3 regions of the Streptomyces sp. NPDC005374 genome follow, and region 3 is predicted to be linked to each of the others. Evidence: riboswitches for the same ligand, from Rfam matches in the RefSeq annotation. Region 3 holds a riboswitch; each other region holds the start of a gene.
The links. A riboswitch is a leader RNA that binds a small molecule or an ion and turns the genes downstream of it on or off. The one in region 3 is predicted to bind thiamine pyrophosphate.

Region 1 (7,203 bases), on a different contig from region 3:
CGCCGTCCCTTCCCGCCCCGGGCCGGAGACGGGCGGCCACCCGCCGTGCCCGCACTCGCGCTCGTCGCCGGCGCGGGTGCGGGAGCCGCGGTCCCCGCCCTCGCCGTATCTGTGCCAGGCCGGTCGGCCGAGACCACCAGGGCCGCGAGGGCCGTGGTGACCGGTACCGAGGCGACGAGGCCGATGGATCCGACCAGCGTCCGCACGATCTCCTCCGCGACCAACTCGCTGTTGGCGACGACCCCCACGCTGGACTGGGCGATGGAGAAGAGCAGCAGCAGCGGCAGAGCTGCGCCCGCGTAGGCGAGGACGAGCGTGTTGACGACGGACGCGATGTGATCGCGACCGATGCGGATACCGGCGCGGTACAGCCCGCGCCAGCCCATCGCCGGGTTGGCCTCGTGCAGCTCCCAGACCGCCGAGGTCTGCGTGACGGTCACGTCGTCCAGGACGCCGAGCGAGCCGATGATGACACCGGCGAGCAGCAGACCGCTCATGTCGATCGACGGATACAGCCCGTGGATGAGCCCGGTGTTGTCGTCGGTGTTGCCGGTGAGCGCGGCCCAGCCGATGAACAGCGAGCCGAGGATGCCGATCAGCACCAGGGAGATCAGGGTGCCCAGTACCGCCACCGAGGTACGGGCCGACAGACCGTGGCACATGTAGAGGGCGATCAGCATGATGGCGCTCGACCCGATCACCGCCACGAGGAGCGGGTTCGAGCCCTGCAGGATCGCGGGCAGGACGAAGAAGTTCAGCACCATGAAGCTGATGGCCAGCGCGACCAGCGCCATGACACCGCGCAACCGCCCGACGACCACGACGGCGAGCGCGAAGATGCCGGCCAGCAGGCCCATCGGGAACCTGCGGTTCACGTCGGTGACCGAGTACTGCAGGTCCTTGGGCGCCGAGGGCTCGTACGCGACCACGACCTTCTGGCCCTGGTGCAACTGCCGTGACTGGTCCGGCTGCACGATCTCCGTGAAGGTGCGGCCCTTGTCGTTGCCCGTGTCGACCCGGATCGTTGCCTTCTTGCAGGTGCCGTTCGCCTGCTGCTCGGCGGAGGAGCCCTCGGCGGTGGAGGTGTCTCCGGTCGGGGCCTCCCCCGAGGCGTTGACCGACTTGCAGCTGACGCTCACGACCTTGCTGACGGTGGCCTGCTGGGTCTGCCGGTCGAAGCCGACCCCTGTGCGTTCGTGCGCGGGGGCACCGCCTGGCCAGAGCATCACAAGCCCCACGAGGACGGCCGCGCCGAAGGGGATCAGGATCGCCGCGATGACTTTCCGCAGGTGCTTGGAGACGGGGGCCGCCGGGCCGTGGCTGTGACTGTGGCCGTGCCCGCCACCGCCACCGCCACCGCTTCCGTGCCCGTGGCCGTCGCCACCTCCGCCATGGCCGTCATGACGGTTGTTGTCGCCTCCGCCTCCGCCATGGTTGCTGCCAGGAGCGACGTCACCGTCGCCAGGTCTGTGTCCCTGGCTGTAGGCGTGCCCGTCGCCGTGTTCATGCTCGTGCCAGCCGTCCGACCCGCCGGCTCCGGGAGCACTGCGGGAGCCTCCGCCAGGGCCATACCCGAGGCGGTTTCCGGGTCCGCTTCCGGAGCCCGGCCGGCGCGGTGGCTCGGGAGGCGGGTACGGGGGCTGATGCGTCGTGGTCACCGACCGATCATCGCAAGAACGAATGGGGCCCCCTGTTCACCGCGCCCGAATTGACGCTAGCGTGGTGGCACCTTTGTACACGCGGGAGCTCGGAGCACCGGGCTGAGAGGGCGCTGACCTCCGTCCCAGCGATGTTTCACGTGGAACGTCCTCACGAGTGAGTGACGTTCCCCACGAAACGTCGGCAGACGGAAACCGCTGCGTCGACCGCCGAACCTGTTACCGGGTAATGCCGGCGTAGGGAGTAGGTCTCATGACCATCAAGGACGCACGCACGCCTGCCTCCAGCCAGGACGAACAGCCCATTCGGGGTGGAAACCCCACGCAACATCCCACGGAGGCCGGGACGTCCATCGGCTGGCACAAGGCGTACATCGAGGGCTCACGCCCCGATCTGCGGGTGCCGGTCCGTCAGGTGCACCTCACCAACGGGCAGTCGGTCACGCTGTACGACACTTCGGGCCCGTACACCGATCCGCTGGCCGAGACGGACGTCCGCCGGGGCCTGGTGCCGTTGCGGGAGAACTGGATCGTGGCCCGCGGGGACACCGAGGAGTACGCGGGCCGTCCTGTGCGCCCCGAGGACGACGGCGTGAAGCACACCTCACCGCGGGGCGGACTGCGCAACCTCGACGCGGTCTTCCCGGGTCGGCCGCGCCAGCCGCGCCGGAGCCGTGCCGGGAACGCGGTCACACAGCTCGCCTACGCCCGACGCGGAGAGATCACACCGGAGATGGAGTACGTGGCCATCCGGGAGAACGTCTCTGCGGAGGTCGTCCGCGAGGAGATCGCGGCGGGCCGCGCGGTGCTGCCGGCGAACGTCAACCATCCTGAGATCGAGCCGATGATCATCGGCAAGCGGTTCCTGGTGAAGGTCAACGCCAACATCGGCAACTCCGCGGTCACGTCCTCCATCGAGGAGGAGGTCGACAAGATGACCTGGGCGACCCGCTGGGGCGCTGACACGGTCATGGACCTGTCCACCGGCCGCAACATCCACACCACGCGCGAGTGGGTACTGCGCAACTCCCCCGTTCCCATCGGGACGGTGCCGCTCTACCAGGCGCTGGAGAAGGTGGACGGCCGTGCCGAAGAGCTGACCTGGGAGATCTACAAGGACACGGTCGTCGAGCAGGCCGAGCAGGGTGTGGACTACATGACCGTCCACGCGGGCGTGCGCCTGCCGTACGTACCGTTGACGGCCAACCGCAAGACGGGGATCGTCTCGCGCGGCGGCTCGATCATGGCGGCCTGGTGCCTGGCGCACCACAAGGAGTCGTTCCTGTACGAGAACTTCGAGGAACTGTGCGAGATCCTCGCCGCCTACGACGTCACGTACTCGCTGGGCGACGGCCTCAGGCCCGGTTCGATCGCGGACGCCAACGACGAGGCGCAGTTCGCGGAGTTGCGCACGCTCGGGGAACTCAACCGGATCGCGAAGCGTTTCAACGTACAGACCATGATCGAGGGCCCGGGACACGTCCCGATGCACAAGATCAAGGAGAACATCGACCTTCAGCAGGAGATCTGCGATGAAGCTCCGTTCTATACGCTCGGCCCGCTGACCACCGACGTCGCGCCGGCCTACGACCACATCACCTCCGGCATAGGCGCCGCGATGATCGCCTGGTGGGGCACGGCGATGCTCTGCTACGTCACGCCCAAGGAGCACCTGGGCCTGCCCAACCGGGACGACGTCAAGACCGGGGTCATCACCTACAAGATCGCCGCCCACGCGGCCGACCTCGCCAAGGGACACCCGGGCGCCCAGGAGTGGGACGACGCTCTTTCCGACGCCCGCTTCGAGTTCCGCTGGGAGGACCAGTTCAACCTCGCCCTGGACCCGGACACGGCCCGCGAGTTCCACGACGAGACCCTCCCGGCCGAGCCGGCCAAGACAGCCCACTTCTGCTCCATGTGCGGGCCGAAGTTCTGCTCGATGAAGATTTCCCAGGACATCCGCCGGCTTCACGGCGACAGCCAGGAGGAGATCGAGGAGGGCATGGCCCAGAAGTCGAAGGAGTTCGCGGCTTCGGGCAACCGGGTGTATCTGCCGATCGCCGACTGACGGCGATGCCGCGGCACGGGGCGCGTCGGGGCAGCAGAGTGAGGCAGAGAACCTGAACCAACCGGACGCGCAGCCGGGTCTTCGGCTTGCGCTCCCCGTGGTGGGGGCGCAAGCCGAGGGGCTGTTCCGGCTGTGACGTCGGCTCGTGTCACTCCGGCTGGTGTTCCGGCCCCCCGAAGTCCGGGCTGCTGTAGTCCGGGCTGGTGAAGCTCGGACGGGCGCCCGAGGCTCCCTCGTCGGGGCTGGAGAAGCCGGGGCGGTCGTAGCCGAGGTTGGGCATGCGGCTGGTCGGTGCGGGCGGTGCCGTGTGGTGCAGTGCGGCGGTGCCCGGGTCGGCCAGTGCCTCTCTGAGGAAGGGGAGGATGCCGCGTTCCAGCAGTGCCTCGCGCCAGGCGTTCCTGGCCCGTGCCACCTCCCCGCTCAGCTCGCCGTACCCCGGGTCCGGTGAGGGCCGGTTGCGCAGCGCGGTGAGCAGCAGCCCGCCGGCGGCGACCAGGATCGCGGCCGCCGTCATGGCTCCGAACACCCAGCCGATGGTGATCATGGTGTGGGCCAATGCGGGCTCGGGGTTGAGCATCTGGAGGATGTAGCCCACGAGCAGGAAGATCGCCGCGGCGATGCCGGCGAGGACGGGCGTCAGGACCGCGGCGACGGCGACGGCGCCCGCACCGGTGGTCTCGGCGACCTCTCCCACGGCCGTGGCGAGCCCCATCGCACCGGTGCCGGACTCGGCCGGGCCGGGTTCGTGCACGGACGACAGGGTGGGCGGCGTTGGGCGGCGCTGTTCCTCGCGGACCTTCACGTAGTGCTGGTACTCGTTCGCCGCGGCCGCCGTGATGAGCGCGGTGGCGTTGAGCGCCATGGTGCGCAGCTGTTCGGGATTCAGCCGTTGTCCGACAGCGGCCAGTTCGGGACGGTGTGGGGCGGAGCGCAGCGCCTCGTCGAGGATCCGCTCGTACTCCTGGCGGTCCTCGCTGTGCAGGTGCTGCGGAACGCTGTTCATGTGCATCCCCCGATGCTCCGTAGGGCTTGGGGCTCGCATGCCAACGAGCCGTCGGGCAGAAACGGAGGGGAGCCTGCTACGGATAACCAAGATGGTAGAGCGGCGACGGCACAGGGTGACAGGGGGTTTCCAGAAATTGGCCTCTGGCCTGCGCTCTCGCCGGTCAGTCCGTCATAGGGGGACATCTGCCCCGTGAAGGGTTCAGATATCCAGGGGCAGTTGCTGGACCAGCAGTTTTCCGGCCATGGTCACCCCGCCGTCCATCGCGATGGCCAGTCCGTCGGCGTAGACGTGGGGTCCCTCGACCACCGGACTGGATTTGTCCTCGTCGTCTTCGGAGCCCACTTCGCCGAGCAGATAGGGAATCGGGCTGTGTCCGTGAACGATCCGGGCGCCGCCGTAGGTGTCGAGCAGGGAGCGCACATGGTCGGCGCCGCCTTCGTCGCGGAAGGAGAAGCGCTTGGTGAACTTGCGGAACAGATCCCACACCTCGTCCGCGTCGTTGCGCGTGAGGGTCTCGCGGACGGTGTCGTTGACCGCCTCGATCGAGTCGCCGTAGTCGAGATAGGCGGTGGTGTCGGAGTGGACGAGCAGATGGCCGTCGACCTCCTCGATGGCGTCCAGCCGGGCCATCCACTGCAGATGATGGTCCTGGAGCCGGTCCATGTCGGTCTTCTGCCCGCCGTTGAGCAGCCAGGCTGCCTGGAAGGTGGCGGTGCCCGCGCCGGAGTTGACGGGGGTGTCGCTGAACCGCTTCGCGCCGATCAGCAGGAGCTCGTGGTTGCCCATCAGGGCCTTGCAGTAGCCGCCGGCCGCCGCGGCCTCCGCGGACAGCCGCATCACGAGGTCGATGACGCCGATGCCGTCGGGCCCGCGGTCGGTGAAGTCGCCGAGGAACCACAGCCGGGCGGTGCCCGCGCACCAGTTTCCCGCCGCGTCGACGAGGTCCTTCTCCTGGAGTGCGCCCATCAGTTCGTCGAGGTACCCGTGGACGTCGCCGACGACGAAGAGCGGACCGGGGCCGTCCGCCGCGTCGGTTGCGGGGTCGGCGGCTGTCTGGAGCGTGTCGTCCTGGTTGATGACGGGCAGGTCCTGCTCGGTCGGGGTGTACCCCTCCGGGTACGCCTCCTCGTGGGCCGGGACGACGTCGCCGGGGTGTGCGCTGTGGCCGTATGGACCGGTCTCGTTGACGTACGCGGGTACCCGGAAGTCGCGCAGCACTGGCGTGCGCTCCATCTCGGGTCCCTGACCGGCCCCCTGAGTCATCAGACCCCTCCACCATCGCGCCGCATCTGCACCGCTTCGGACTGCCTGGTCGCAGCGGCCCGCGGTGTCGTGGGCCCATCATAGGAATGCGGATCGCGCCATGTGATGACCCAGGGGTGGTGAATCGGAGCAAGACTCCTGTTCACCGCGGCATTCGCCCCGATTGGGCCGGGCTTCGACCGTCGCCCGGCCGTTCCTGGACTACTTCTCCTCGGGCGAGCGCGGCGGGCTGACCGTCGTGCGCGGGGCTCGTCGCTGGGACGAGGTGCGCACGATCAGCTCCGTCGGTATCACCTGCTCGACCGGCTGGTCCGATTCGACCCCCTCGATCGCGTCGATGAGGAGCTGGACCACAGCCGTGCCGATGCGACGCGGCTTGAGGGAGAGCGTGGTGACGGGCGGCTCGGTGCTGGCGTACACGGTGGATTCGCTGCAGCAGACGATCAGCAGGTCCTCCGGAACGCGCAGACCGTAGCGGCGGGCGGCTGCCAGCAGGTCGGTGCCGTTCGGGTCGAACAGGCCGTACACGGCGTCGGGGCGGTCGGGGCGCGCGAGCAGCCGGTCGGCGGCGACGGCGCCCGCGCACGGATCGTGTGCCGGATAGGCCTCGTAGACCGGGTCCTGGCCCACCCGCTCGCACCAGCGCAGATAAGCGCTGGTCGACAGATGGGTGTACGTGTCCGTGGTCGTCCCGGTCAGCAGGCCGATGCGGCGGGCGCCGGCGTCGGCCAGGTGGTCGAGGATGCCGAGTACGGCGGCCTCGTGGTCGTTGTCGACCCATGCGGTGACCGGGAGTGTGCCCGCCGGGCGGCCGTCGGAGACGACCGGTAGGCCTTGCCGGACCAGTTCGCTGACGACCGGGTCCTGGTCGGACGGGTCGATGACCACGGTGCCGTCCAGGGCGACGTTCGACCACACGTCGTGGCGCGAGGTCGCGGGCAGGATGACGAGGGCGTAGCCGCGGGCGAGCGCGGCGGAGGTGGCGGCCCGGGCCATCTCGGCGAAGTACGCGAACTCGGTGAAGGTGAAAGGTTCATCCCCGTACGTCGTCACGGTCAGGCCGATGAGCCCCGACTTGCCGGTACGGAGGGTTCTGGCTGCGGCGGAGGGCCGGTATCCCAGCCGGTCGGCGACCTCCCGGACATGGCGGCGGGTGGCGTCCGGGAGTCTGCCCTTGCCGTTCAGGGCGTCGGAGACGGTCGTGATGG
Region 2 (7,203 bases), on a different contig from region 3:
GGGGTCCGTGGCGATCACGGAGCCCTTCGGGACGTCGTCGCTGAACTCCCGGGTGACCATGCCGGGTTGGAGCCCCTCCGTCTTCAACCGGGCTTTCGCCGCGCTCAGCGCGTCCCCCTGCACGTCGGGCACCTTCACCGTCTGCGGGCCCCTGGACACGGTGATCGACACGGAGTCGTTGTTCCGTATCCGGGCGCCCACCCCGGGGTCGGTGCTGATCACGGTGCCGCGCTTCACGGTGTCGCTGTACGCGTACGTGACCTTCCCGGTCTCGAGTCCGGCCCCGTCCAGCCGGTCCCTGGCCTGTGCCTCGGTCTTCGACAGCAGGGCCGGGACCCGGGTGAACTGGCCGGAGTTGATGTACCAGACGCCCGCCCCGAGGCCCAGGGCCAGCAGGACCGCGGCGACGATGAGGAGCGGGCCGCGCCGGGAGCCGCCGGAGGAGCGGCCGCGCCGGGACGGCGGGGGCGCGGGGCTCTCCAGGCGGGTGGTGCGGTGGTACACCGGCTCGGGCTGGTCCTCGTTGACCGGCAGCGGTCGCGGCACGGTCAGGGAGCGCGGGATCACGCTCGTACGGTTGTCGGCGCCCGAGTGCTCCGCGGAGAGTGCCTGCGGCGGCACCGCGTCCAGCTGGTCGGGGCTCAGCCTGGCGCGCGCCTCACGGGTCTGCGCGAGCAGCGCCACGGCGTCGTACGGACGCAGGTCGGGGGTGCGGGCGGTGGCCGACGCGACCAGCTCGTCCAGTTCGTACGGCAGTCCCGGGATCACGGCCGACGGGGGCGGGACGTCCTCGTGGAGATGCTTGTAGAGGACTATCGCGGGCGATTCGCCTTCGTGCGGCTGGCTGCCGGTCAGCATCTCGTACAGGACGACACCGCACGCGTACACGTCGACGCGGGCGTCGGCGGCGCCCGGCTGCTCGATCTGTTCGGGCGAGAGGTAGGAGACCGTGCCGAGGACGGCTCCGGTGGTGCTGGTCACGGTGTTCACCGACCGCACCAGCCCGAAGTCGGCGACCTTGACCCGGCCGTCGTCCCCTATCAGGACGTTCTCCGGCTTCATGTCCCGGTGCACGAACCCGGCGCGGTGGGCGGCGCCCAGGGCGGCGAGGACCGGCTCCAGGATGTCCAGGGCGGCGCGCGGCTGCAGCGCCCCGCGCTCGCGCAGCACGTCGCGCAGGGTGCAGCCGGCGATGTACTCCATGGCGAGATAGACGTACGACCCGTCGGTGCCCTGGTCGAAGACCTGCACGACGTTGGGGTGGGCGAGCCGGGCGACGGACTTGGCCTCGCGGATGAAGCGATCGACGAAGACCCCGTCCGCCGCGAGCGCGGGGTGCATCACCTTGAGGGCGAGCACGCGGTCCAGACGGGTGTCCACGGCCCGGTAGACCGTGGCCATCCCGCCGACCGCGATGCGTGCGTCCACGCGATAGCGGCCGTCGAGCACCTGCCCGACCAGCGGGTCCTGAAGGGTCGTATCCACGCAGGCGAGTGTACGAGCCGCGGCTGACAGTCCATCCGGTTCGGCCGGGATAGGGGTGGTACTGCAGCCGTCCTGTGACGCAGATCGCACACGGATCGCCTCCGGCGCTGCGGTGATCGTTCGGGTGCGGCTGGGTGGGGGCTGGTCGCGCAGTTCCCCGCGCCCCTTGGTGGGTGTTGTGGCGGCGGGTGGGGCGGTTGGGGTGGGGTTTGGCGGGCGGGTGCGGCTGGGTGGGGGCTGGTCGCGCAGTTCCCCGCGCCCCTTGGTGGGTGCTGTGGCGGCGGGTGGGGCGGTTGGGGTGGCGTTTGGCAGGCGGCTGCGGTCGGGTGGGGGCTGAGGTGGTATTCGGTCGGCGGTGGCGGGCGGGACCTGGACCCGCGGCCGGTTACCGGAACGCAGGCCGTTCGGGGTCCAGTGCGGCCAGGCCCTCGGCCGGGGACGACGCCTCCGCGAAGTGCCGCCGGGGGATCCGACCCGCCCGGTACGCGAGCCGCCCCGCCTCCACCGCGTGCCGCATCGCGTGCGCCATCAGCTCCGGCTCCTGCGCCCGCGTCACGGCTGAGGCGAGCATCACACCCGCGCACCCCAGCTCCATCGCCAGCGCCGCGTCGGACGCGGTGCCCGCCCCCGCGTCCAGGATCACCGGCACGCGCGCGTGATCGACGATCAGCTGGAAGTTGTGCGGGTTGCGGATGCCGAGCCCGGAACCGATGGGCGACCCCAGCGGCATGATCGCGGCACAGCCGACGTCCTCCAGCTTCCGGGCCAGCACCGGGTCGTCGTTCGTGTACGGCAGCACCGTGAAGCCGTCGTCGACCAGGACCTCGGCCGCGTCCAGCAGCTCGATGGGATCCGGGAGCAGCGTCCGCTCGTCGGCGATGACCTCCAGCTTGATCAGATCGGTGCCGAGCGCCTCGCGCGCGAGGCGGGCCGTCAGGACGGCCTCTCCGGCGGTGAAACAGCCGGCCGTGTTCGGGAGCACCCGGATGCCGAGCCTCTCCAGTACGGACAGCACCGAGCCGTGCACCGAGGGGTTCACGCGCCGCATCGCGACCGTCGTCAGCTCGGTGCCCGAGGCGACCAGCGCCCGTTCCAGCACGTCCGGGCTGGGTGCCCCGCCCGTGCCCATGATCAGCCGGGACGAGAAGGGCGTACCGCCGATGGCAAAGGGATCGTCGGCCATGGGTCAGCCTCCTTGGACGGCGGTGAGGACTTCCACGCGGTCTCCCTCGGAGAGGGGCGTCGAGGGCCACTGCGTGCGTGGGACGACGGTTTCGTTGAGCGCGGCGGCGACCCCGGAGGGCGCCGGGGCAAGCGCCCGTACGACGGTGTCGAGAGCCGTGCCGGGGGTGAACTCCCGCGGCTCCCCGTTGACGGAGATGTTCATGCCGGCTGCTCCACGAGCTCCAGGAACCGCCTCGGGGTGAAGGGGCGGGCCACCTCCGGCAGTTCACCGGTCGTCAGGACGTGCGCCATGGCGTCCCCGGTGATCGGCGTGAGCAGCACGCCATTGCGGTAGTGGCCGGTCGCGAGCGTCAGCCCGGGCAGTTCGGTCGGCCCGAGCAGCGGGGCGTTGTCCGGGGAGCCAGGGCGCAGCCCCGCGCGGGTCTCCGTCAGCGGCAGCTCGGTGATGCCGGGAACCAGTTCGTGAGCGTCCCGCAGCAACTCGTACACCCCGCCCGCGGTGACCGTCGTGTCCCAGCCCAGTTCCTCGCTGGTCGCGCCGACCACCAGCTCGCCGTTCTCCCGCGGCACCAGATACACCTGGCTGCCGCGCACGACGGCCCGCACGGTACGGCTCAGGAAGGGCGCGTGGCGCGGTGGCACGGTCAGGCGCAGCACCTGGCCCTTCACGGGCCGTACGGGAGGCAGGACGTCCGCGGGCACCCCTGAGAGACGGCTGCTGAGGCTTCCGGCGGCGAGCACCACCTGGCCCGCGCCCAGCTCGTCGCCGTCGGCCGTGGTGACCCCCGCGGCCCGGTTCCGCACGACACGGAGGCCCTCGGCCCACCCACGGTGGAAGAGGACACCCGCCCGCTCGCACGCGGCCAGCAACGCGCGCGTGAGGCGCCGCGGATCGATCTGGTGGTCGCCGTCCACCCGCAGCCCGCCCCGCACCCCCGGCGCGAGCATCGGTTCCAGGCGTCGGCACTCCCGCCCCGACAGCCACTCCGACTCCAGCCCCGACTGCCGCTGGAGCGTGTGCAGTTCGCGCAGATGGGCGCGGTCGTCGGCGTCCATGGCCACCGCGAGCGTGCCGCAGCGGCGGTAACCGAGGTCGTGCCCGGTCAGGTCGGTGAGTTCGGCCGCGAAGTCGGGATAGCGGCGGGCCGAGGCGAGGTTCAGGCCGAGCAGGGTCTGCTCGCCGTAGTGCAGTTCCGTGACGGCGGCCAGCATCCCGGCGGCCACCTGAGCGGCCCCGCCGCCCGGTTCCGGGTCCACCACGGTCGTGGCGAAACCGCGCTGTGCGGCCCGCCAGGCAGTGACCAGGCCGATGATGCCGCCCCCGACGACGAGGACGTCCGAGGTACGTGAGGACATGGGCGTCCAGCCCCTCCCTTCGCCGGCATGACCCGGATCAGGTTCGTACGGTCGGAGGCCGCCAGCCTCCCTCTCAGCCCGGTACGTCCGGGCTCCCGCGAGTGCTCTACGTTGGCCACCCTAGCCCTTCGCTCCACGCCTCTGTAAGGGAGCCTTCCGTCATGCTCCGCTCGCTCGACGGCCTCGTCCTGGCCCCGGTCGCCGATCAGGCTCCGGGGCAGGTGGGTACGCGGACCCGGTTCACGTATCACGAGCAGGACGGGGAGATCTGGGCCGAGTACGCGGGTGGGGACGTCGTACGCGGGCATCTGGTCGGCACGCGCGCGGGGGACCGTCTCGACTTCCGGTACGTCCAGCTGAAGAGCGACGGAACGACATCCTCAGGGCACTGCCTCTCGACGGTCGTCGAACTTCCCGACGGCCGGGTCCGGTTGGAGGAGACGTGGGAATGGGAGTCGCAGCCGGGCAGCGGGACGAGTGTGGTGGAACAGGTCGTCGAGGGTGTGCAGCAGTTCACGGCGCACGACCCCTGACTGACTGATTGTCAGTTGACTATGGTGATCAAATGAGCGAGCGGACGCAGACACAGGCGCAGCAGCGGGTGGTCGTGGTCGGCGCGGGCATGGCAGGCGTCCAGTCCGCGGTCGCTCTGCGTGAACAGGGTTTCCGGGGCACCGTGACGGTGATCGGCGCGGAGCCCCATCAGCCGTACGACCGTCCGCCGCTGTCCAAGGCGGTTCTGCTCGGCAAGGCCGAGGGCTCCGCCTTCGACGTGGACTTCGAGGCCCTCGGCATCGAACTGCTGCTCGGCCGCGAGGTCCTGGGCGTGCGCCCCGACGCGCACGAGCTGGACACCGAGGCCGGGACCGTGCCGTACGACGTCCTTGTCCTCGCCACCGGTGCCGAACCGGTCCGGCTGCCCGGCACGGACGGCGTGCCGGGCGTACATCTGCTGCGCACCCTGGACGACGCCGAGCGGCTGCGCCCCGTGCTCACCCGGCAGCACGACATCGTGGTCGTCGGCGCGGGCTGGATCGGCGCCGAGTTCGCCACCGCCGCGCGCGAGGCGGGCTGTGCGGTGACGGTCGTGGAAGCCGCCGAGCGGCCGCTGGCGGGCGCGCTGCCCGCCGAGGTCGCCGCGCCGATGGCCTCCTGGTACGCCGACGCGGGCGCCTCTCTTCGCACCCACACGCGTGTGGCACGCGTCGAGCCCGGCGCGGTCGTCCTCGACGACGGCTCCCGGGTGGCCGCGGGCGCGGTCGTGGTCGGCATCGGCGCGCGGCCCGCCACGGCCTGGCTCGCCGGTTCCGGCATCGAGCTCGGCGCACATCGTGAGGTCGTCGCCGACGAGCGGCTGCGCACCTCCGCGCCGGACGTCTACGCGGTCGGCGACTGCGCCTCCTTCCCCTCGACGAGGTACGGCGAGCGCCTGCTGGTCCACCACTGGGACAACGCCCTCCAGGGCCCGCGCACGGTTGCCGCCGACATCCTGGGCGAGACCCCCACGGTCTACGACCCGGTCCCGTACTTCTGGTCCGAGCAGTTCGGCCGCTTCGTCCAGTACGCCGGTCACCACGCGTCCGCCGACACGACCCTGTGGCGCGGTGAGCCGTCCGGCCCCGCCTGGACGGTGTGCTGGCTCCGGGAGAACCGCCTGGTCGCCCTCCTCGCGGTGGGCCGCCCCCGTGACCTGGCCCAGGGCCGCCGCCTGATCGAGGCGGGTGCGCACATGCGCCCAGAGCTGCTGACGGACCCGGCAAGGCCGCTGAAGGCGGCAACGGCGTAACCGCGGCGCCATCGCGTGGAGCCCGGCGTCGCCCGGCCCCTGTGAACCCCCGCCGGCCGGGACGCCGACCCAGCTCCCCCGCCAGAGACGGGTTTTGGTGGCACGCGCCTGCTCACGCCTCGTTCTGCCGGGGCGACCCACCTGTCGGGGAGCCGCCCGACGGCGGTGCCTGCTCGTGCCTCCCGGCCGCTGGGGGCGACCCGCGCGGCGGGGAGTCGCCCGATGGCGATACCGGGACCCGCGAGGAGCTGTCGGCTGAGGTGGCTGTGTTTGCCGGAGGTGGTCCGGAAGGGGCTGGCGGTGCCTGGCACACCCGTTCCTCTTCTGTTCTCTGCCGCGCGACGCGCGCGTCGAGGGGTCACCCAGAGGCGCTGTCGGCCGAGGCGCGGTCCTGGTCCCGGCCCGGGGCGGTCCGAAAGGTTCCGGTGGCGCCTGCTCGCACCTCCCGCCCGTCGGGGAGTCGCCCGGCGGCACGGCTCGGTGGGCCCGGTGCTGTCCGGCCGTCGCGAACCGCTGGCGGACAAGGCGGCGGTCCTCGCGGGAGGCGGCCCGGGACGGCTCGTCGGCGCCTGGCCGCGCACCCCTCGTTCGCCCGCCGGAGGCGCCCCGGCTTCCGACTGTCAGTGCGGGATGGCACGCTTAATCCCGTGACCGAGATTGACGCAAAGACCGATGCACTCGTCCCCGCCTGGCTCACCCTCCCCGACATCGCGGAGCTGCTCGACGTCGAGGTGACGCGTGTGCGGCAGCTGGTCAAGGACGGCCAGCTCATCGCCGTACGCCGTGGCGAGAACCGCGCGCTGCACGTCCCCGCCGCCTTCATCGACGGGGTCGAGCAGAAGGTCGTCAAGGGCCTGGCCGGGACCTTGACGCTCCTGAGGGACGACGGCTTCTCCGACGAAGAGATGCTGGAGTGGCTCTTCACTCCCGACGAGAGCCTGCCCGGCACCCCCGCGCAGGCCCTGAGCGAGAATCGCGGCACGGAGGTGAAGCGCCGGGCCCAGGCGCTCGCCGTCTGATCCGTACCACACCGGCGTACGGGCCGGGCCCACCGAGGCCACGGCCACGGTCCCGCACGGCCCGTACGCCACCGAACCCGGGGGAGACACACGCATGCCCGACACCGACACCGCCCGCGACCGGCTCGCCGACGCCCGCGTCTACCTGTGCACGGACGCCCGCAAGCGCCAGGGCGACCTCGCCGAGTTCCTGGACGCGGTCCTGGCCGGCGGCGTCGACATCGTGCAACTGCGGGACAAGGGCATGGAGGCGGCCGAGGAACTGGAGCACCTGAAGGTCTTCGCCGACGCCTGCGCCCGGCACGGCAAACTCCTCGCGGTCAACGACCGGGCCGACGTCGCCCACGCCGCCGGTGCCGGCGTACTCCACCT
Region 3 (7,203 bases):
GAAGAACGGCCTCTGCCGGCGCGAGGCCCACGAGCTCCTGAAGGCGGCCCCGACACCAGCCACGGCCGCTCGACTTACCCGCACGCAGCTGCAGGCAGCCCTGAAGCGGTCCGGTCGGCAGCGGGGCATCGCAGCCGAGGCCGAGCGGCTCCGCGAGATCTTCCGCGCTGACTGGGCCCGCCAGCCGCAGCTGGTCGAGGACGCGCTCGGCAAGCAGATGCTCGCACTCCTGATTCATCTGGAGGCCGCCTGCACCGCTGCCGATAACCCCGCCGAGGCGGTCGAGGAGGCTTTCCCTCAGCACCCGGACGCTGAGATCATCCTCAGCTTCCCCGGCCTCGGCATCCAGCTCGGCGCCCGAGTGCTTGCCGAGATCGGGGACGACCGGCGACGGTTCGCCGACGCCCGCGGCCTGAAGGCATACGCCGGCGCATCGCCCATCACCCGGGCGTCCGGCAAGAAGTCCAGCATCACGCGACGCTGGGTGAAGAACGACCGCCTCAACCACGCCGGCTACCTCTGGGCGTTCTCCGCGATCACCGCCTCACCTGGCGCCAAAGCCCACTACCGACGACGACGCGACAACCACGCAGAGTGGCACGCCGACGCCCAGCGCAACCTTTTCAATCGCATGATCGGCCAGCTCTACCACTGCCTCCAGCACGGCGAACGGTTCGACGAGCTGGCCGCCTTCCCCACACCGCCCTCGGTGACGGAGAGGGCTGCTGCCTGACCTGCGGCAAACGCGCCTTGCTCCAGGTCGCCCACGCAGTCGATCATTCACGGATGAGACCCGAAGTTCAGACCTTCGTCGCCGACGGACCTCTGCCCGACTGGGATGCCGACGAGGAGGAGATCGACCGGCGAGTCAAACAACTCGAAGCCATCTCCGCGCCTGTCACACCCGACGAGGCGCATGCTCTGGCTGCCTGCTTCGGCCCTGACGACTGCTACGGCGTCGCCTGGTCACTTCTGCACCTGATCGAGACCAGCCCAGGGCCGGTGCCGCCGGTGACGCCTCCCGGCACCGATTCCGGCGAATGGCATCACACGCTCTGGAACCGCTGGGGAAACCATTCACTCACCGAAGAGGACTTGACGCGTCAGGGCCCTGAGGTGTCTGGATAGCCCCGTTCACCGGGTTGAGCCCCCGCCGTTTCGGCACGTTGGTGGCACAACTGCGGCACGAAGGAGCTGAGGCGGTCTGCAGAGGTCGGCCGTGGAGCCTGCCGCTGGTGGTGCCCACGTACAAGGACTACTGGGACATCCCCGGGGGGGTACGTCGAGACCGGCGAGTCCCGGTGAGTCTCCGCTTCAGGCTGCCAGCCGCGAGCTACGGGAAGAACTCGGCATCACGCCGACGCTTGGCCGCCTCCTGGCCGTCGACTGGGCGCCCAGCACTACCGAGGGTGACAAGGTGTTGTACCTGTTCGACGGCGGTGAGCTTGCCCCGGAGACCGTGGAGGACATCCGCCCGCAGGCCGAGGAACTGAAGAGCGTCACGTTCGTTGCCCCGAGCGAGATCCCGGACCGGACGATCCCTCGGTTGGGCCGACGAATCCTTGCGGCGATCGAGGCCCGAGCAGCGAGCGCCCCGGTGTACCTCGAGCATGGCCAGGCGCCGAGTGACGTAGCGGCGTAGCCGAGACCGAAGATCCCCATCCCAGCGGGATAAGACTTTCCCTACTTCATCAAGGGCCCGCAAAGCGCGGGCTGGCCCCCTGGCCCCTGGGGCCGCAAGCATGTTACGGCCCGGACGGTAGAGCCCTAGACGGGCAGATCACGGTCAGAACGATGCCTCCGGCGGGGGATCGGCCGGCACCGGGGTGGAGGGGGCGCCGTACGCGGCCGCGGGTCCGAAGTGGCGTGCGCGGGGTGCTCCCATCCCGACCACCATCGACCCAGGCAGAGCCGAGCAGACGCGGCCCATGGCGTCCAGGTCGTTCGTACAGTGGCGCGCTCCACCTGGACGCCATGAACCACGCCCGCTCCACGGTGTGTGGGTCGACGGCGGACGGGATGGGAGCTAGGGAGAGTGGTGGGTAAGGACGGTAGCGAAGGCGCGGCGGGGAATTTCGAGGAGGAGCGGACCACCCGCATGAGGCTATGAATTCCCAGCTCGCAACGGACTGGAACCGTCAGGGAAGCTTCCTCATCGCGCGCAGCCCAACCCGGTATGCGAGGAATGCCACCGCCAGGCTGACGAGAGCGGCGGCCGTGTGGGCGTACTCCCAGTTCAGCTGATCCGCCGCATCCTGAACCGGCTCAGAAAAGAAGAGAAAGGCGGATGTAGCGGCAAAGAAGGCTCCGGCCTCGTCCTTGTTCCGCCGGGCCTTCGGCTCGGAATCGTTCGTCACGTGACGGTTGTACCGAACACTTGGGCGGTGCACAAGATCACAGGGCGGTCTTCCAAACTGGGCGCAATGCGCTGGAGGCGCACTTGTCAAGCCCGCGTGTAGCGGCTGACACCAGTGGCTGACACCAACAGGAGCGGACAGCAGCGCTCCACGGCGAAGCTCAGCGAACGATCGACTGAGAACACCGGCCGGTTGACGGACTTCGCCGACTCCCATGACCGACCTGATAAGGGTGAGGCCAGACGACGAAGCGTTGGTTTCGTAGGGGCGCCTTCCCCCTGGCGGCCGGCGCCCCTCACGTTTGACTCCGTCAAGGCCCCGCCGACCTCTGCGTCTTAGCCTCCGTAGAGGTGGCGACGAACCAGCGGGTCGTTCTCCAGGATGAAGTCAGAGACCTGCCAGAACTCTGACAGGCGTGGATGCTGCAGGGCCGCTTCCCGGTCGAGCTTGCGGCCGAACAGGGGCCCGTCCGGGTATATGGAGCCTGCCGTCACCAAGGTGGATGCGGGCTCGTCTTGCCCAGCAACGGGGCCGGTCCGACAGGCGAACGCGACGTGATCGTCCCACTGGCCGGACCCAGCCCCCCAGGTTCCGAAGATCACATCTGTCCATACGTCGTGATCCTGGTCCCGGTGGTGGTAGCAGTTTGCGTAGTACAGGGCGTACGGGGCGCCGCCAGCGTGGACGAAGTTCCACGCCCTCTCGATCGGTGCTTGGCAGCAGTCACACTGAAACTCGCGAGTCTGCCGGTCCGGGCCAAAGGTCAGTGACATGACAGACATCATGAGGCGTTGACGATCACGTCTAGCGAGAGCCCAGCAGTAGGCCTCCAGGGGCCGCCTCAGCGACCGACCGGCACCCAGGGGCGGCACCGGGCTTCGGCAGGCGGGGGGATGCGGCAGAGAGCCATACGTGCCCTCTGCGTGCCCGATCGAGCGGATCCGGGCGGGAAGCAACGGGGAACATCGGCGAGCCGCCCGAGAACGCGCAGGCCAGCGTCTTACCTGGTCAAGCCAGAGCGGGTTACGCGATCTTCCAAACTGGTGCTCCAGGATCTGAGCGCGGCGGCACCTTCTTCGGGACGCCGACATACACGCACCATCCCCTCTGAGACGCTTGGCAGATGCTCACTGAAGACGAAGCACGAGGGCTCGTTCTGGCGGAGCTCGCAGGGACCGAAAGAGCGATACACCTGGAGCTTGCGATCACCAAGGTTGAACCCGTTTCGTTCGGTTGGGTTTTCTACTGGTGCGCTCGACAGGACGTCGGTCGCCCCATCGGCCAGCGTCCAACGCTCGGTGGAAATGGCCCGTTCTTGGTGGATCGGGAGAACGAGCGGCTTATGCGAGCTGCAACCAGCAGGCCCGTACCTCGCCAGATCGCAGACTATGAGCGTCGGCTACGGCGTGAGGCTGATGTCCAGAACCCGGCTGCGAAGCGCGCTGTACAGCAAGGAAGTACAGCAACCACGGCGACCGTGGCCGTCCGCCACCAGCCTCCGACGACCGACTGACCTGCCGAGCAGGCCTCAGCGACCGCCCCGCCTGTAGTTCGCATCGAGCGGCAGCAACGACCACGCGGGACATGCTGATCATGCGAACGGGGACAGGCCCTTGCCCTCCAGGTGAGCGAGCAGCGAGTCAAGGCATGCGTCTGCTGTGGACAGGTCAGCACGGAAGAATGAGTCCTCGCCAAGGGGCCCACCGCTGACGATGACCATCCATGCCGCCCGTCGCTCAACCATGCGGTCACCGTCGATCTTGAAAACGGTCGTGACGCCGCGCTCGGCCAGCCACTCCATCAGTTCAAGCATGTCCACTCGCACCCCTCCGGAGTGATCATCCCATCCGTAGGGCACGCCCCCCGGGCCGTCCCCGGGCCGTCCGAAGCCGACCAACGTCGACAGTCGGCACCCGCAGGTGACCACCCCCACCCCGCTCCGGCCTGGGCTCCCGGCGATGATCTGCCACACTGGAAGGGTTATGCCTGCACCCGGAGAACTCACTTTCGTCGCCCCCCGCGGAGCCAAGAAGCCGCCGCGGCATCTCGCCGACCTCACGCCCGCCGAACGTAAAGAGGTCGTGGCCGGGATCGGGGAGAAGCCGTTTCGTGCCAAGCAGCTCTCGCAGCACTACTTCGCGCGGTACGCGCACGATCCGGCGGAGTGGACCGACATCCCGGCCGGCTCGCGCGGCAAGCTCCAGGAGGCGCTGCTTCCCGAGCTGATGACCGTCGTACGGCATCTGTCGACCGACCAGGGCACCACGCGCAAGACGCTGTGGCGGCTGTTCGACGGGACGCTCGTGGAGTCGGTGCTGATGCGGTACCCGGACCGGGTGACCATGTGCATCAGTTCGCAGGCGGGCTGTGGGATGAACTGTCCCTTCTGCGCCACGGGGCAGGCGGGTCTTGACCGGAATCTGTCCACCGCCGAGATCGTCCACCAGATCGTGGACGGGATGCGGGCGCTGCGGGACGGGGAGGTGCCGGGCGGACCCGCGCGGCTCTCCAACATCGTCTTCATGGGGATGGGCGAGCCGCTCGCCAACTACAAGCGGGTCGTCGGCTCCATCCGCGCGCTCACCGATCCCGCTCCCGACGGGCTCGGGCTCTCGCAGCGCGGCATCACCGTGTCGACCGTCGGGCTCGTGCCCGCCATCCACCGGTTCGCCGACGAAGGCTTCAAGTGCCGGCTCGCGATCTCCCTGCACGCCCCCGACGACGAGCTGCGCGACACCCTGGTCCCCGTGAACACGCGGTGGAAGGTGCGCGAGGTCCTCGACGCCGGGTTCGACTACGTGGAGAAGAGCGGGCGTCGGCTGTCCATCGAGTACGCGCTCATCCGGGACATCAACGACCAGGCCTGGCGGGGGGACCGGCTCGGGCGGCTGCTCAGGGGCAAGCCCGTGCATGTGAACCTGATTCCGCTGAACCCGACGCCCGGGTCCAAGTGGACCGCCTCCCGGCCCGAGGACGAGAAGGCCTTCGTCGAGGCGATCGCCGCGCACGGGGTGCCGGTGACCGTCCGGGACACCCGTGGGCAGGAGATCGACGGGGCCTGTGGCCAGCTCGCGGCCACCGAACGGTAGTCTGAAGGACGTACATCTTCATATCCGACAGGGGAGCGCGACAGCGCTGAGAGTGCGGCGATCGGGCCGCAGACCCTCTGAACCTCGCCCAGGTCATTCTGGGTAGGAAGTTCGGTCATCACCGTGAACAACAAGAAGTTTCTTGCTGCCGTCGTCGGCCTCGGCCTGGTCACGCTGTCCGCGTGCGGGTCCTCGTCCGACGGCAGCAGCGGCGGCGACTCCAAGACCGTCACCCTCGTCAGCCACGACTCGTGGGCCGTCTCCAAGAGCGTCCTCGCCGACTTCGAGAAGAAGTCCGGGTACAAGGTGAAGGTCCTGGAGGACGGCGACGCCGGGCAGGCCGTCAACAAGGCCATCCTCACCAAGGACAACCCGCAGGGCGACGTCTTCTTCGGCGTCGACAACACCCTGCTGTCTCGCGCGCTCGACAACGGGCTCTTCCAGTCGTACGAGGCCAAGGGCGCCGACCGGATCAAGGCCGGGTACCGGGTCGACGGGGACAAGGTCACGCCCATCGACACCGGTGACATCTGCGTCAACTACGACAAGGCCTGGTTCACCGAGCACAAGGTCCAGCCGCCGACGTCGTACGACGATCTCATCAAGCCCGCCTACAAGAACCTCCTCGTCACCGAGAACGCCTCCACATCCTCGCCGGGTCTCGGGTTCCTGCTCGGGAGCGCCGCGAAGTACGGCGACGACGGGTGGCAGGCGTACTGGAAGAAGCTCAAGGCCAACGGCGTCAAGGTCGTCGACGGCTGGGAGCAGGCCTACAACGAGGAGTTCTCCGGTTCCGCGGGGGGCAAGAAGGCGAAGGCCGACCGGCCGCTCGTCGTGTCGTACGCCTCCTCGCCGCCCGCCGAGGTGATCTACGCCGACCCGAAGCCCAGCACCGCGCCCACCGGGGTCGCCGACGGGACCTGCTTCCGGCAGATCGAGTACGCGGGGCTGCTGAGCAACGCCAAGAACACCAAGGGCGGCAAGGCGTTTCTGGACTTCCTGCTCACCAAGGAGTTCCAGCAGGACATGCCGCTCAACATGTTCGTCTACCCGGTGGTGCAGGGGGCGTCGGTGCCCGCCGAGTTCACCGAGTACGGACCGCAGGCCAAGGACCCCGAGACCATGGACCCCGCGAAGATCGCCGACCACCGTGACGACTGGGTCAAGTCGTGGACCTCGCTCGTACTGAAGTAGGGCCCCGCCGCAGCGGCAACGCGGCGCGGCTCGGTCTCATGGCCGTGCCCGTCGCGTTCTTCGCCGTCTTCTTCGCCTGGCCCGTCGCCGCGATCGTCGCGCGCGGGCTGAAGACCGACGGCGCCTGGCAGTTCGGCCGGATCACCGACGTCTTCACCCAGCCGGACATCCGCCACGTCCTGTGGTTCACCACCTGGCAGGCGCTCGCCTCCACCGCGCTCACGCTGCTGGTCGCGCTCCCCGGCGCGTATGTCTTCGCCCGTTTCGACTTCCCCGGCAAGCAGGTCCTGCGGGCCGTGGTCACCGTCCCCTTCGTACTGCCGACGGTCGTGGTCGGTACGGCCTTCCTGGCGCTCGTGGGACGGGGCGGTCTTCTCGACGAACTGTGGGGCGTACGGCTGGACACCACCGTGTGGGCGATCCTGCTCGCGCACGTCTTCTTCAACTACGCCGTGGTCGTACGGACCGTCGGCGGGCTGTGGGCGCAGCTGGACCCGCGGCAGGAGGAGGCGGCGCGGATGCTCGGCGCGTCCCGGCTCACGGCCTGGCGCACGGTCACGCTC

Region 1: it holds a riboswitch for thiamine pyrophosphate, as region 3 does, so the genes downstream of both, thiC (phosphomethylpyrimidine synthase ThiC) here and ACFYRX_RS43335 (thiamine ABC transporter substrate binding subunit) in region 3, are expected to answer to the same signal.
Region 2: it holds a riboswitch for thiamine pyrophosphate, as region 3 does, so the genes downstream of both, thiO (glycine oxidase ThiO) here and ACFYRX_RS43335 (thiamine ABC transporter substrate binding subunit) in region 3, are expected to answer to the same signal.

What each region holds. Positions count from the first base shown of each region.
Region 1 is NZ_JBIAKA010000005.1:336,626-343,828, forward strand. Features, by position in the region: gene ACFYRX_RS15340 (YibE/F family protein) at 1-1,658, opposite strand, end outside; TPP riboswitch at 1,730-1,919, shown strand; gene thiC (phosphomethylpyrimidine synthase ThiC) at 1,912-3,726, shown strand; gene ACFYRX_RS15350 (hypothetical protein) at 3,875-4,735, opposite strand; gene ACFYRX_RS15355 (metallophosphoesterase) at 4,931-5,995, opposite strand; gene ACFYRX_RS15360 (LacI family DNA-binding transcriptional regulator) at 6,197-7,203, opposite strand, start outside.
Region 2 is NZ_JBIAKA010000014.1:11,112-18,314, reverse strand. Features, by position in the region: gene pknB (Stk1 family PASTA domain-containing Ser/Thr kinase) at 1-1,485, opposite strand, end outside; gene ACFYRX_RS31565 (thiazole synthase) at 1,871-2,668, opposite strand; gene thiS (sulfur carrier protein ThiS) at 2,672-2,872, opposite strand; gene thiO (glycine oxidase ThiO) at 2,869-4,026, opposite strand; TPP riboswitch at 4,024-4,135, opposite strand; gene ACFYRX_RS31550 (hypothetical protein) at 4,188-4,559, shown strand; gene ACFYRX_RS31545 (NAD(P)/FAD-dependent oxidoreductase) at 4,592-5,812, shown strand; gene ACFYRX_RS31540 (Rv2175c family DNA-binding protein) at 6,460-6,831, shown strand; gene thiE (thiamine phosphate synthase) at 6,926-7,203, shown strand, end outside.
Region 3 is NZ_JBIAKA010000026.1:98,622-105,824, forward strand. Features, by position in the region: gene ACFYRX_RS43295 (IS110 family transposase) at 1-733, shown strand, start outside; gene ACFYRX_RS43300 (hypothetical protein) at 787-1,128, shown strand; partial or broken gene ACFYRX_RS43305 (IS5/IS1182 family transposase) at 1,125-1,235, shown strand; gene ACFYRX_RS43310 (NUDIX domain-containing protein) at 1,220-1,642, shown strand; gene ACFYRX_RS43315 (hypothetical protein) at 2,139-2,357, opposite strand; gene ACFYRX_RS43320 (hypothetical protein) at 2,693-3,130, opposite strand; gene ACFYRX_RS43325 (hypothetical protein) at 3,949-4,170, opposite strand; gene rlmN (23S rRNA (adenine(2503)-C(2))-methyltransferase RlmN) at 4,340-5,446, shown strand; TPP riboswitch at 5,466-5,573, shown strand; gene ACFYRX_RS43335 (thiamine ABC transporter substrate binding subunit) at 5,570-6,640, shown strand; gene ACFYRX_RS43340 (ABC transporter permease) at 6,679-7,203, shown strand, end outside.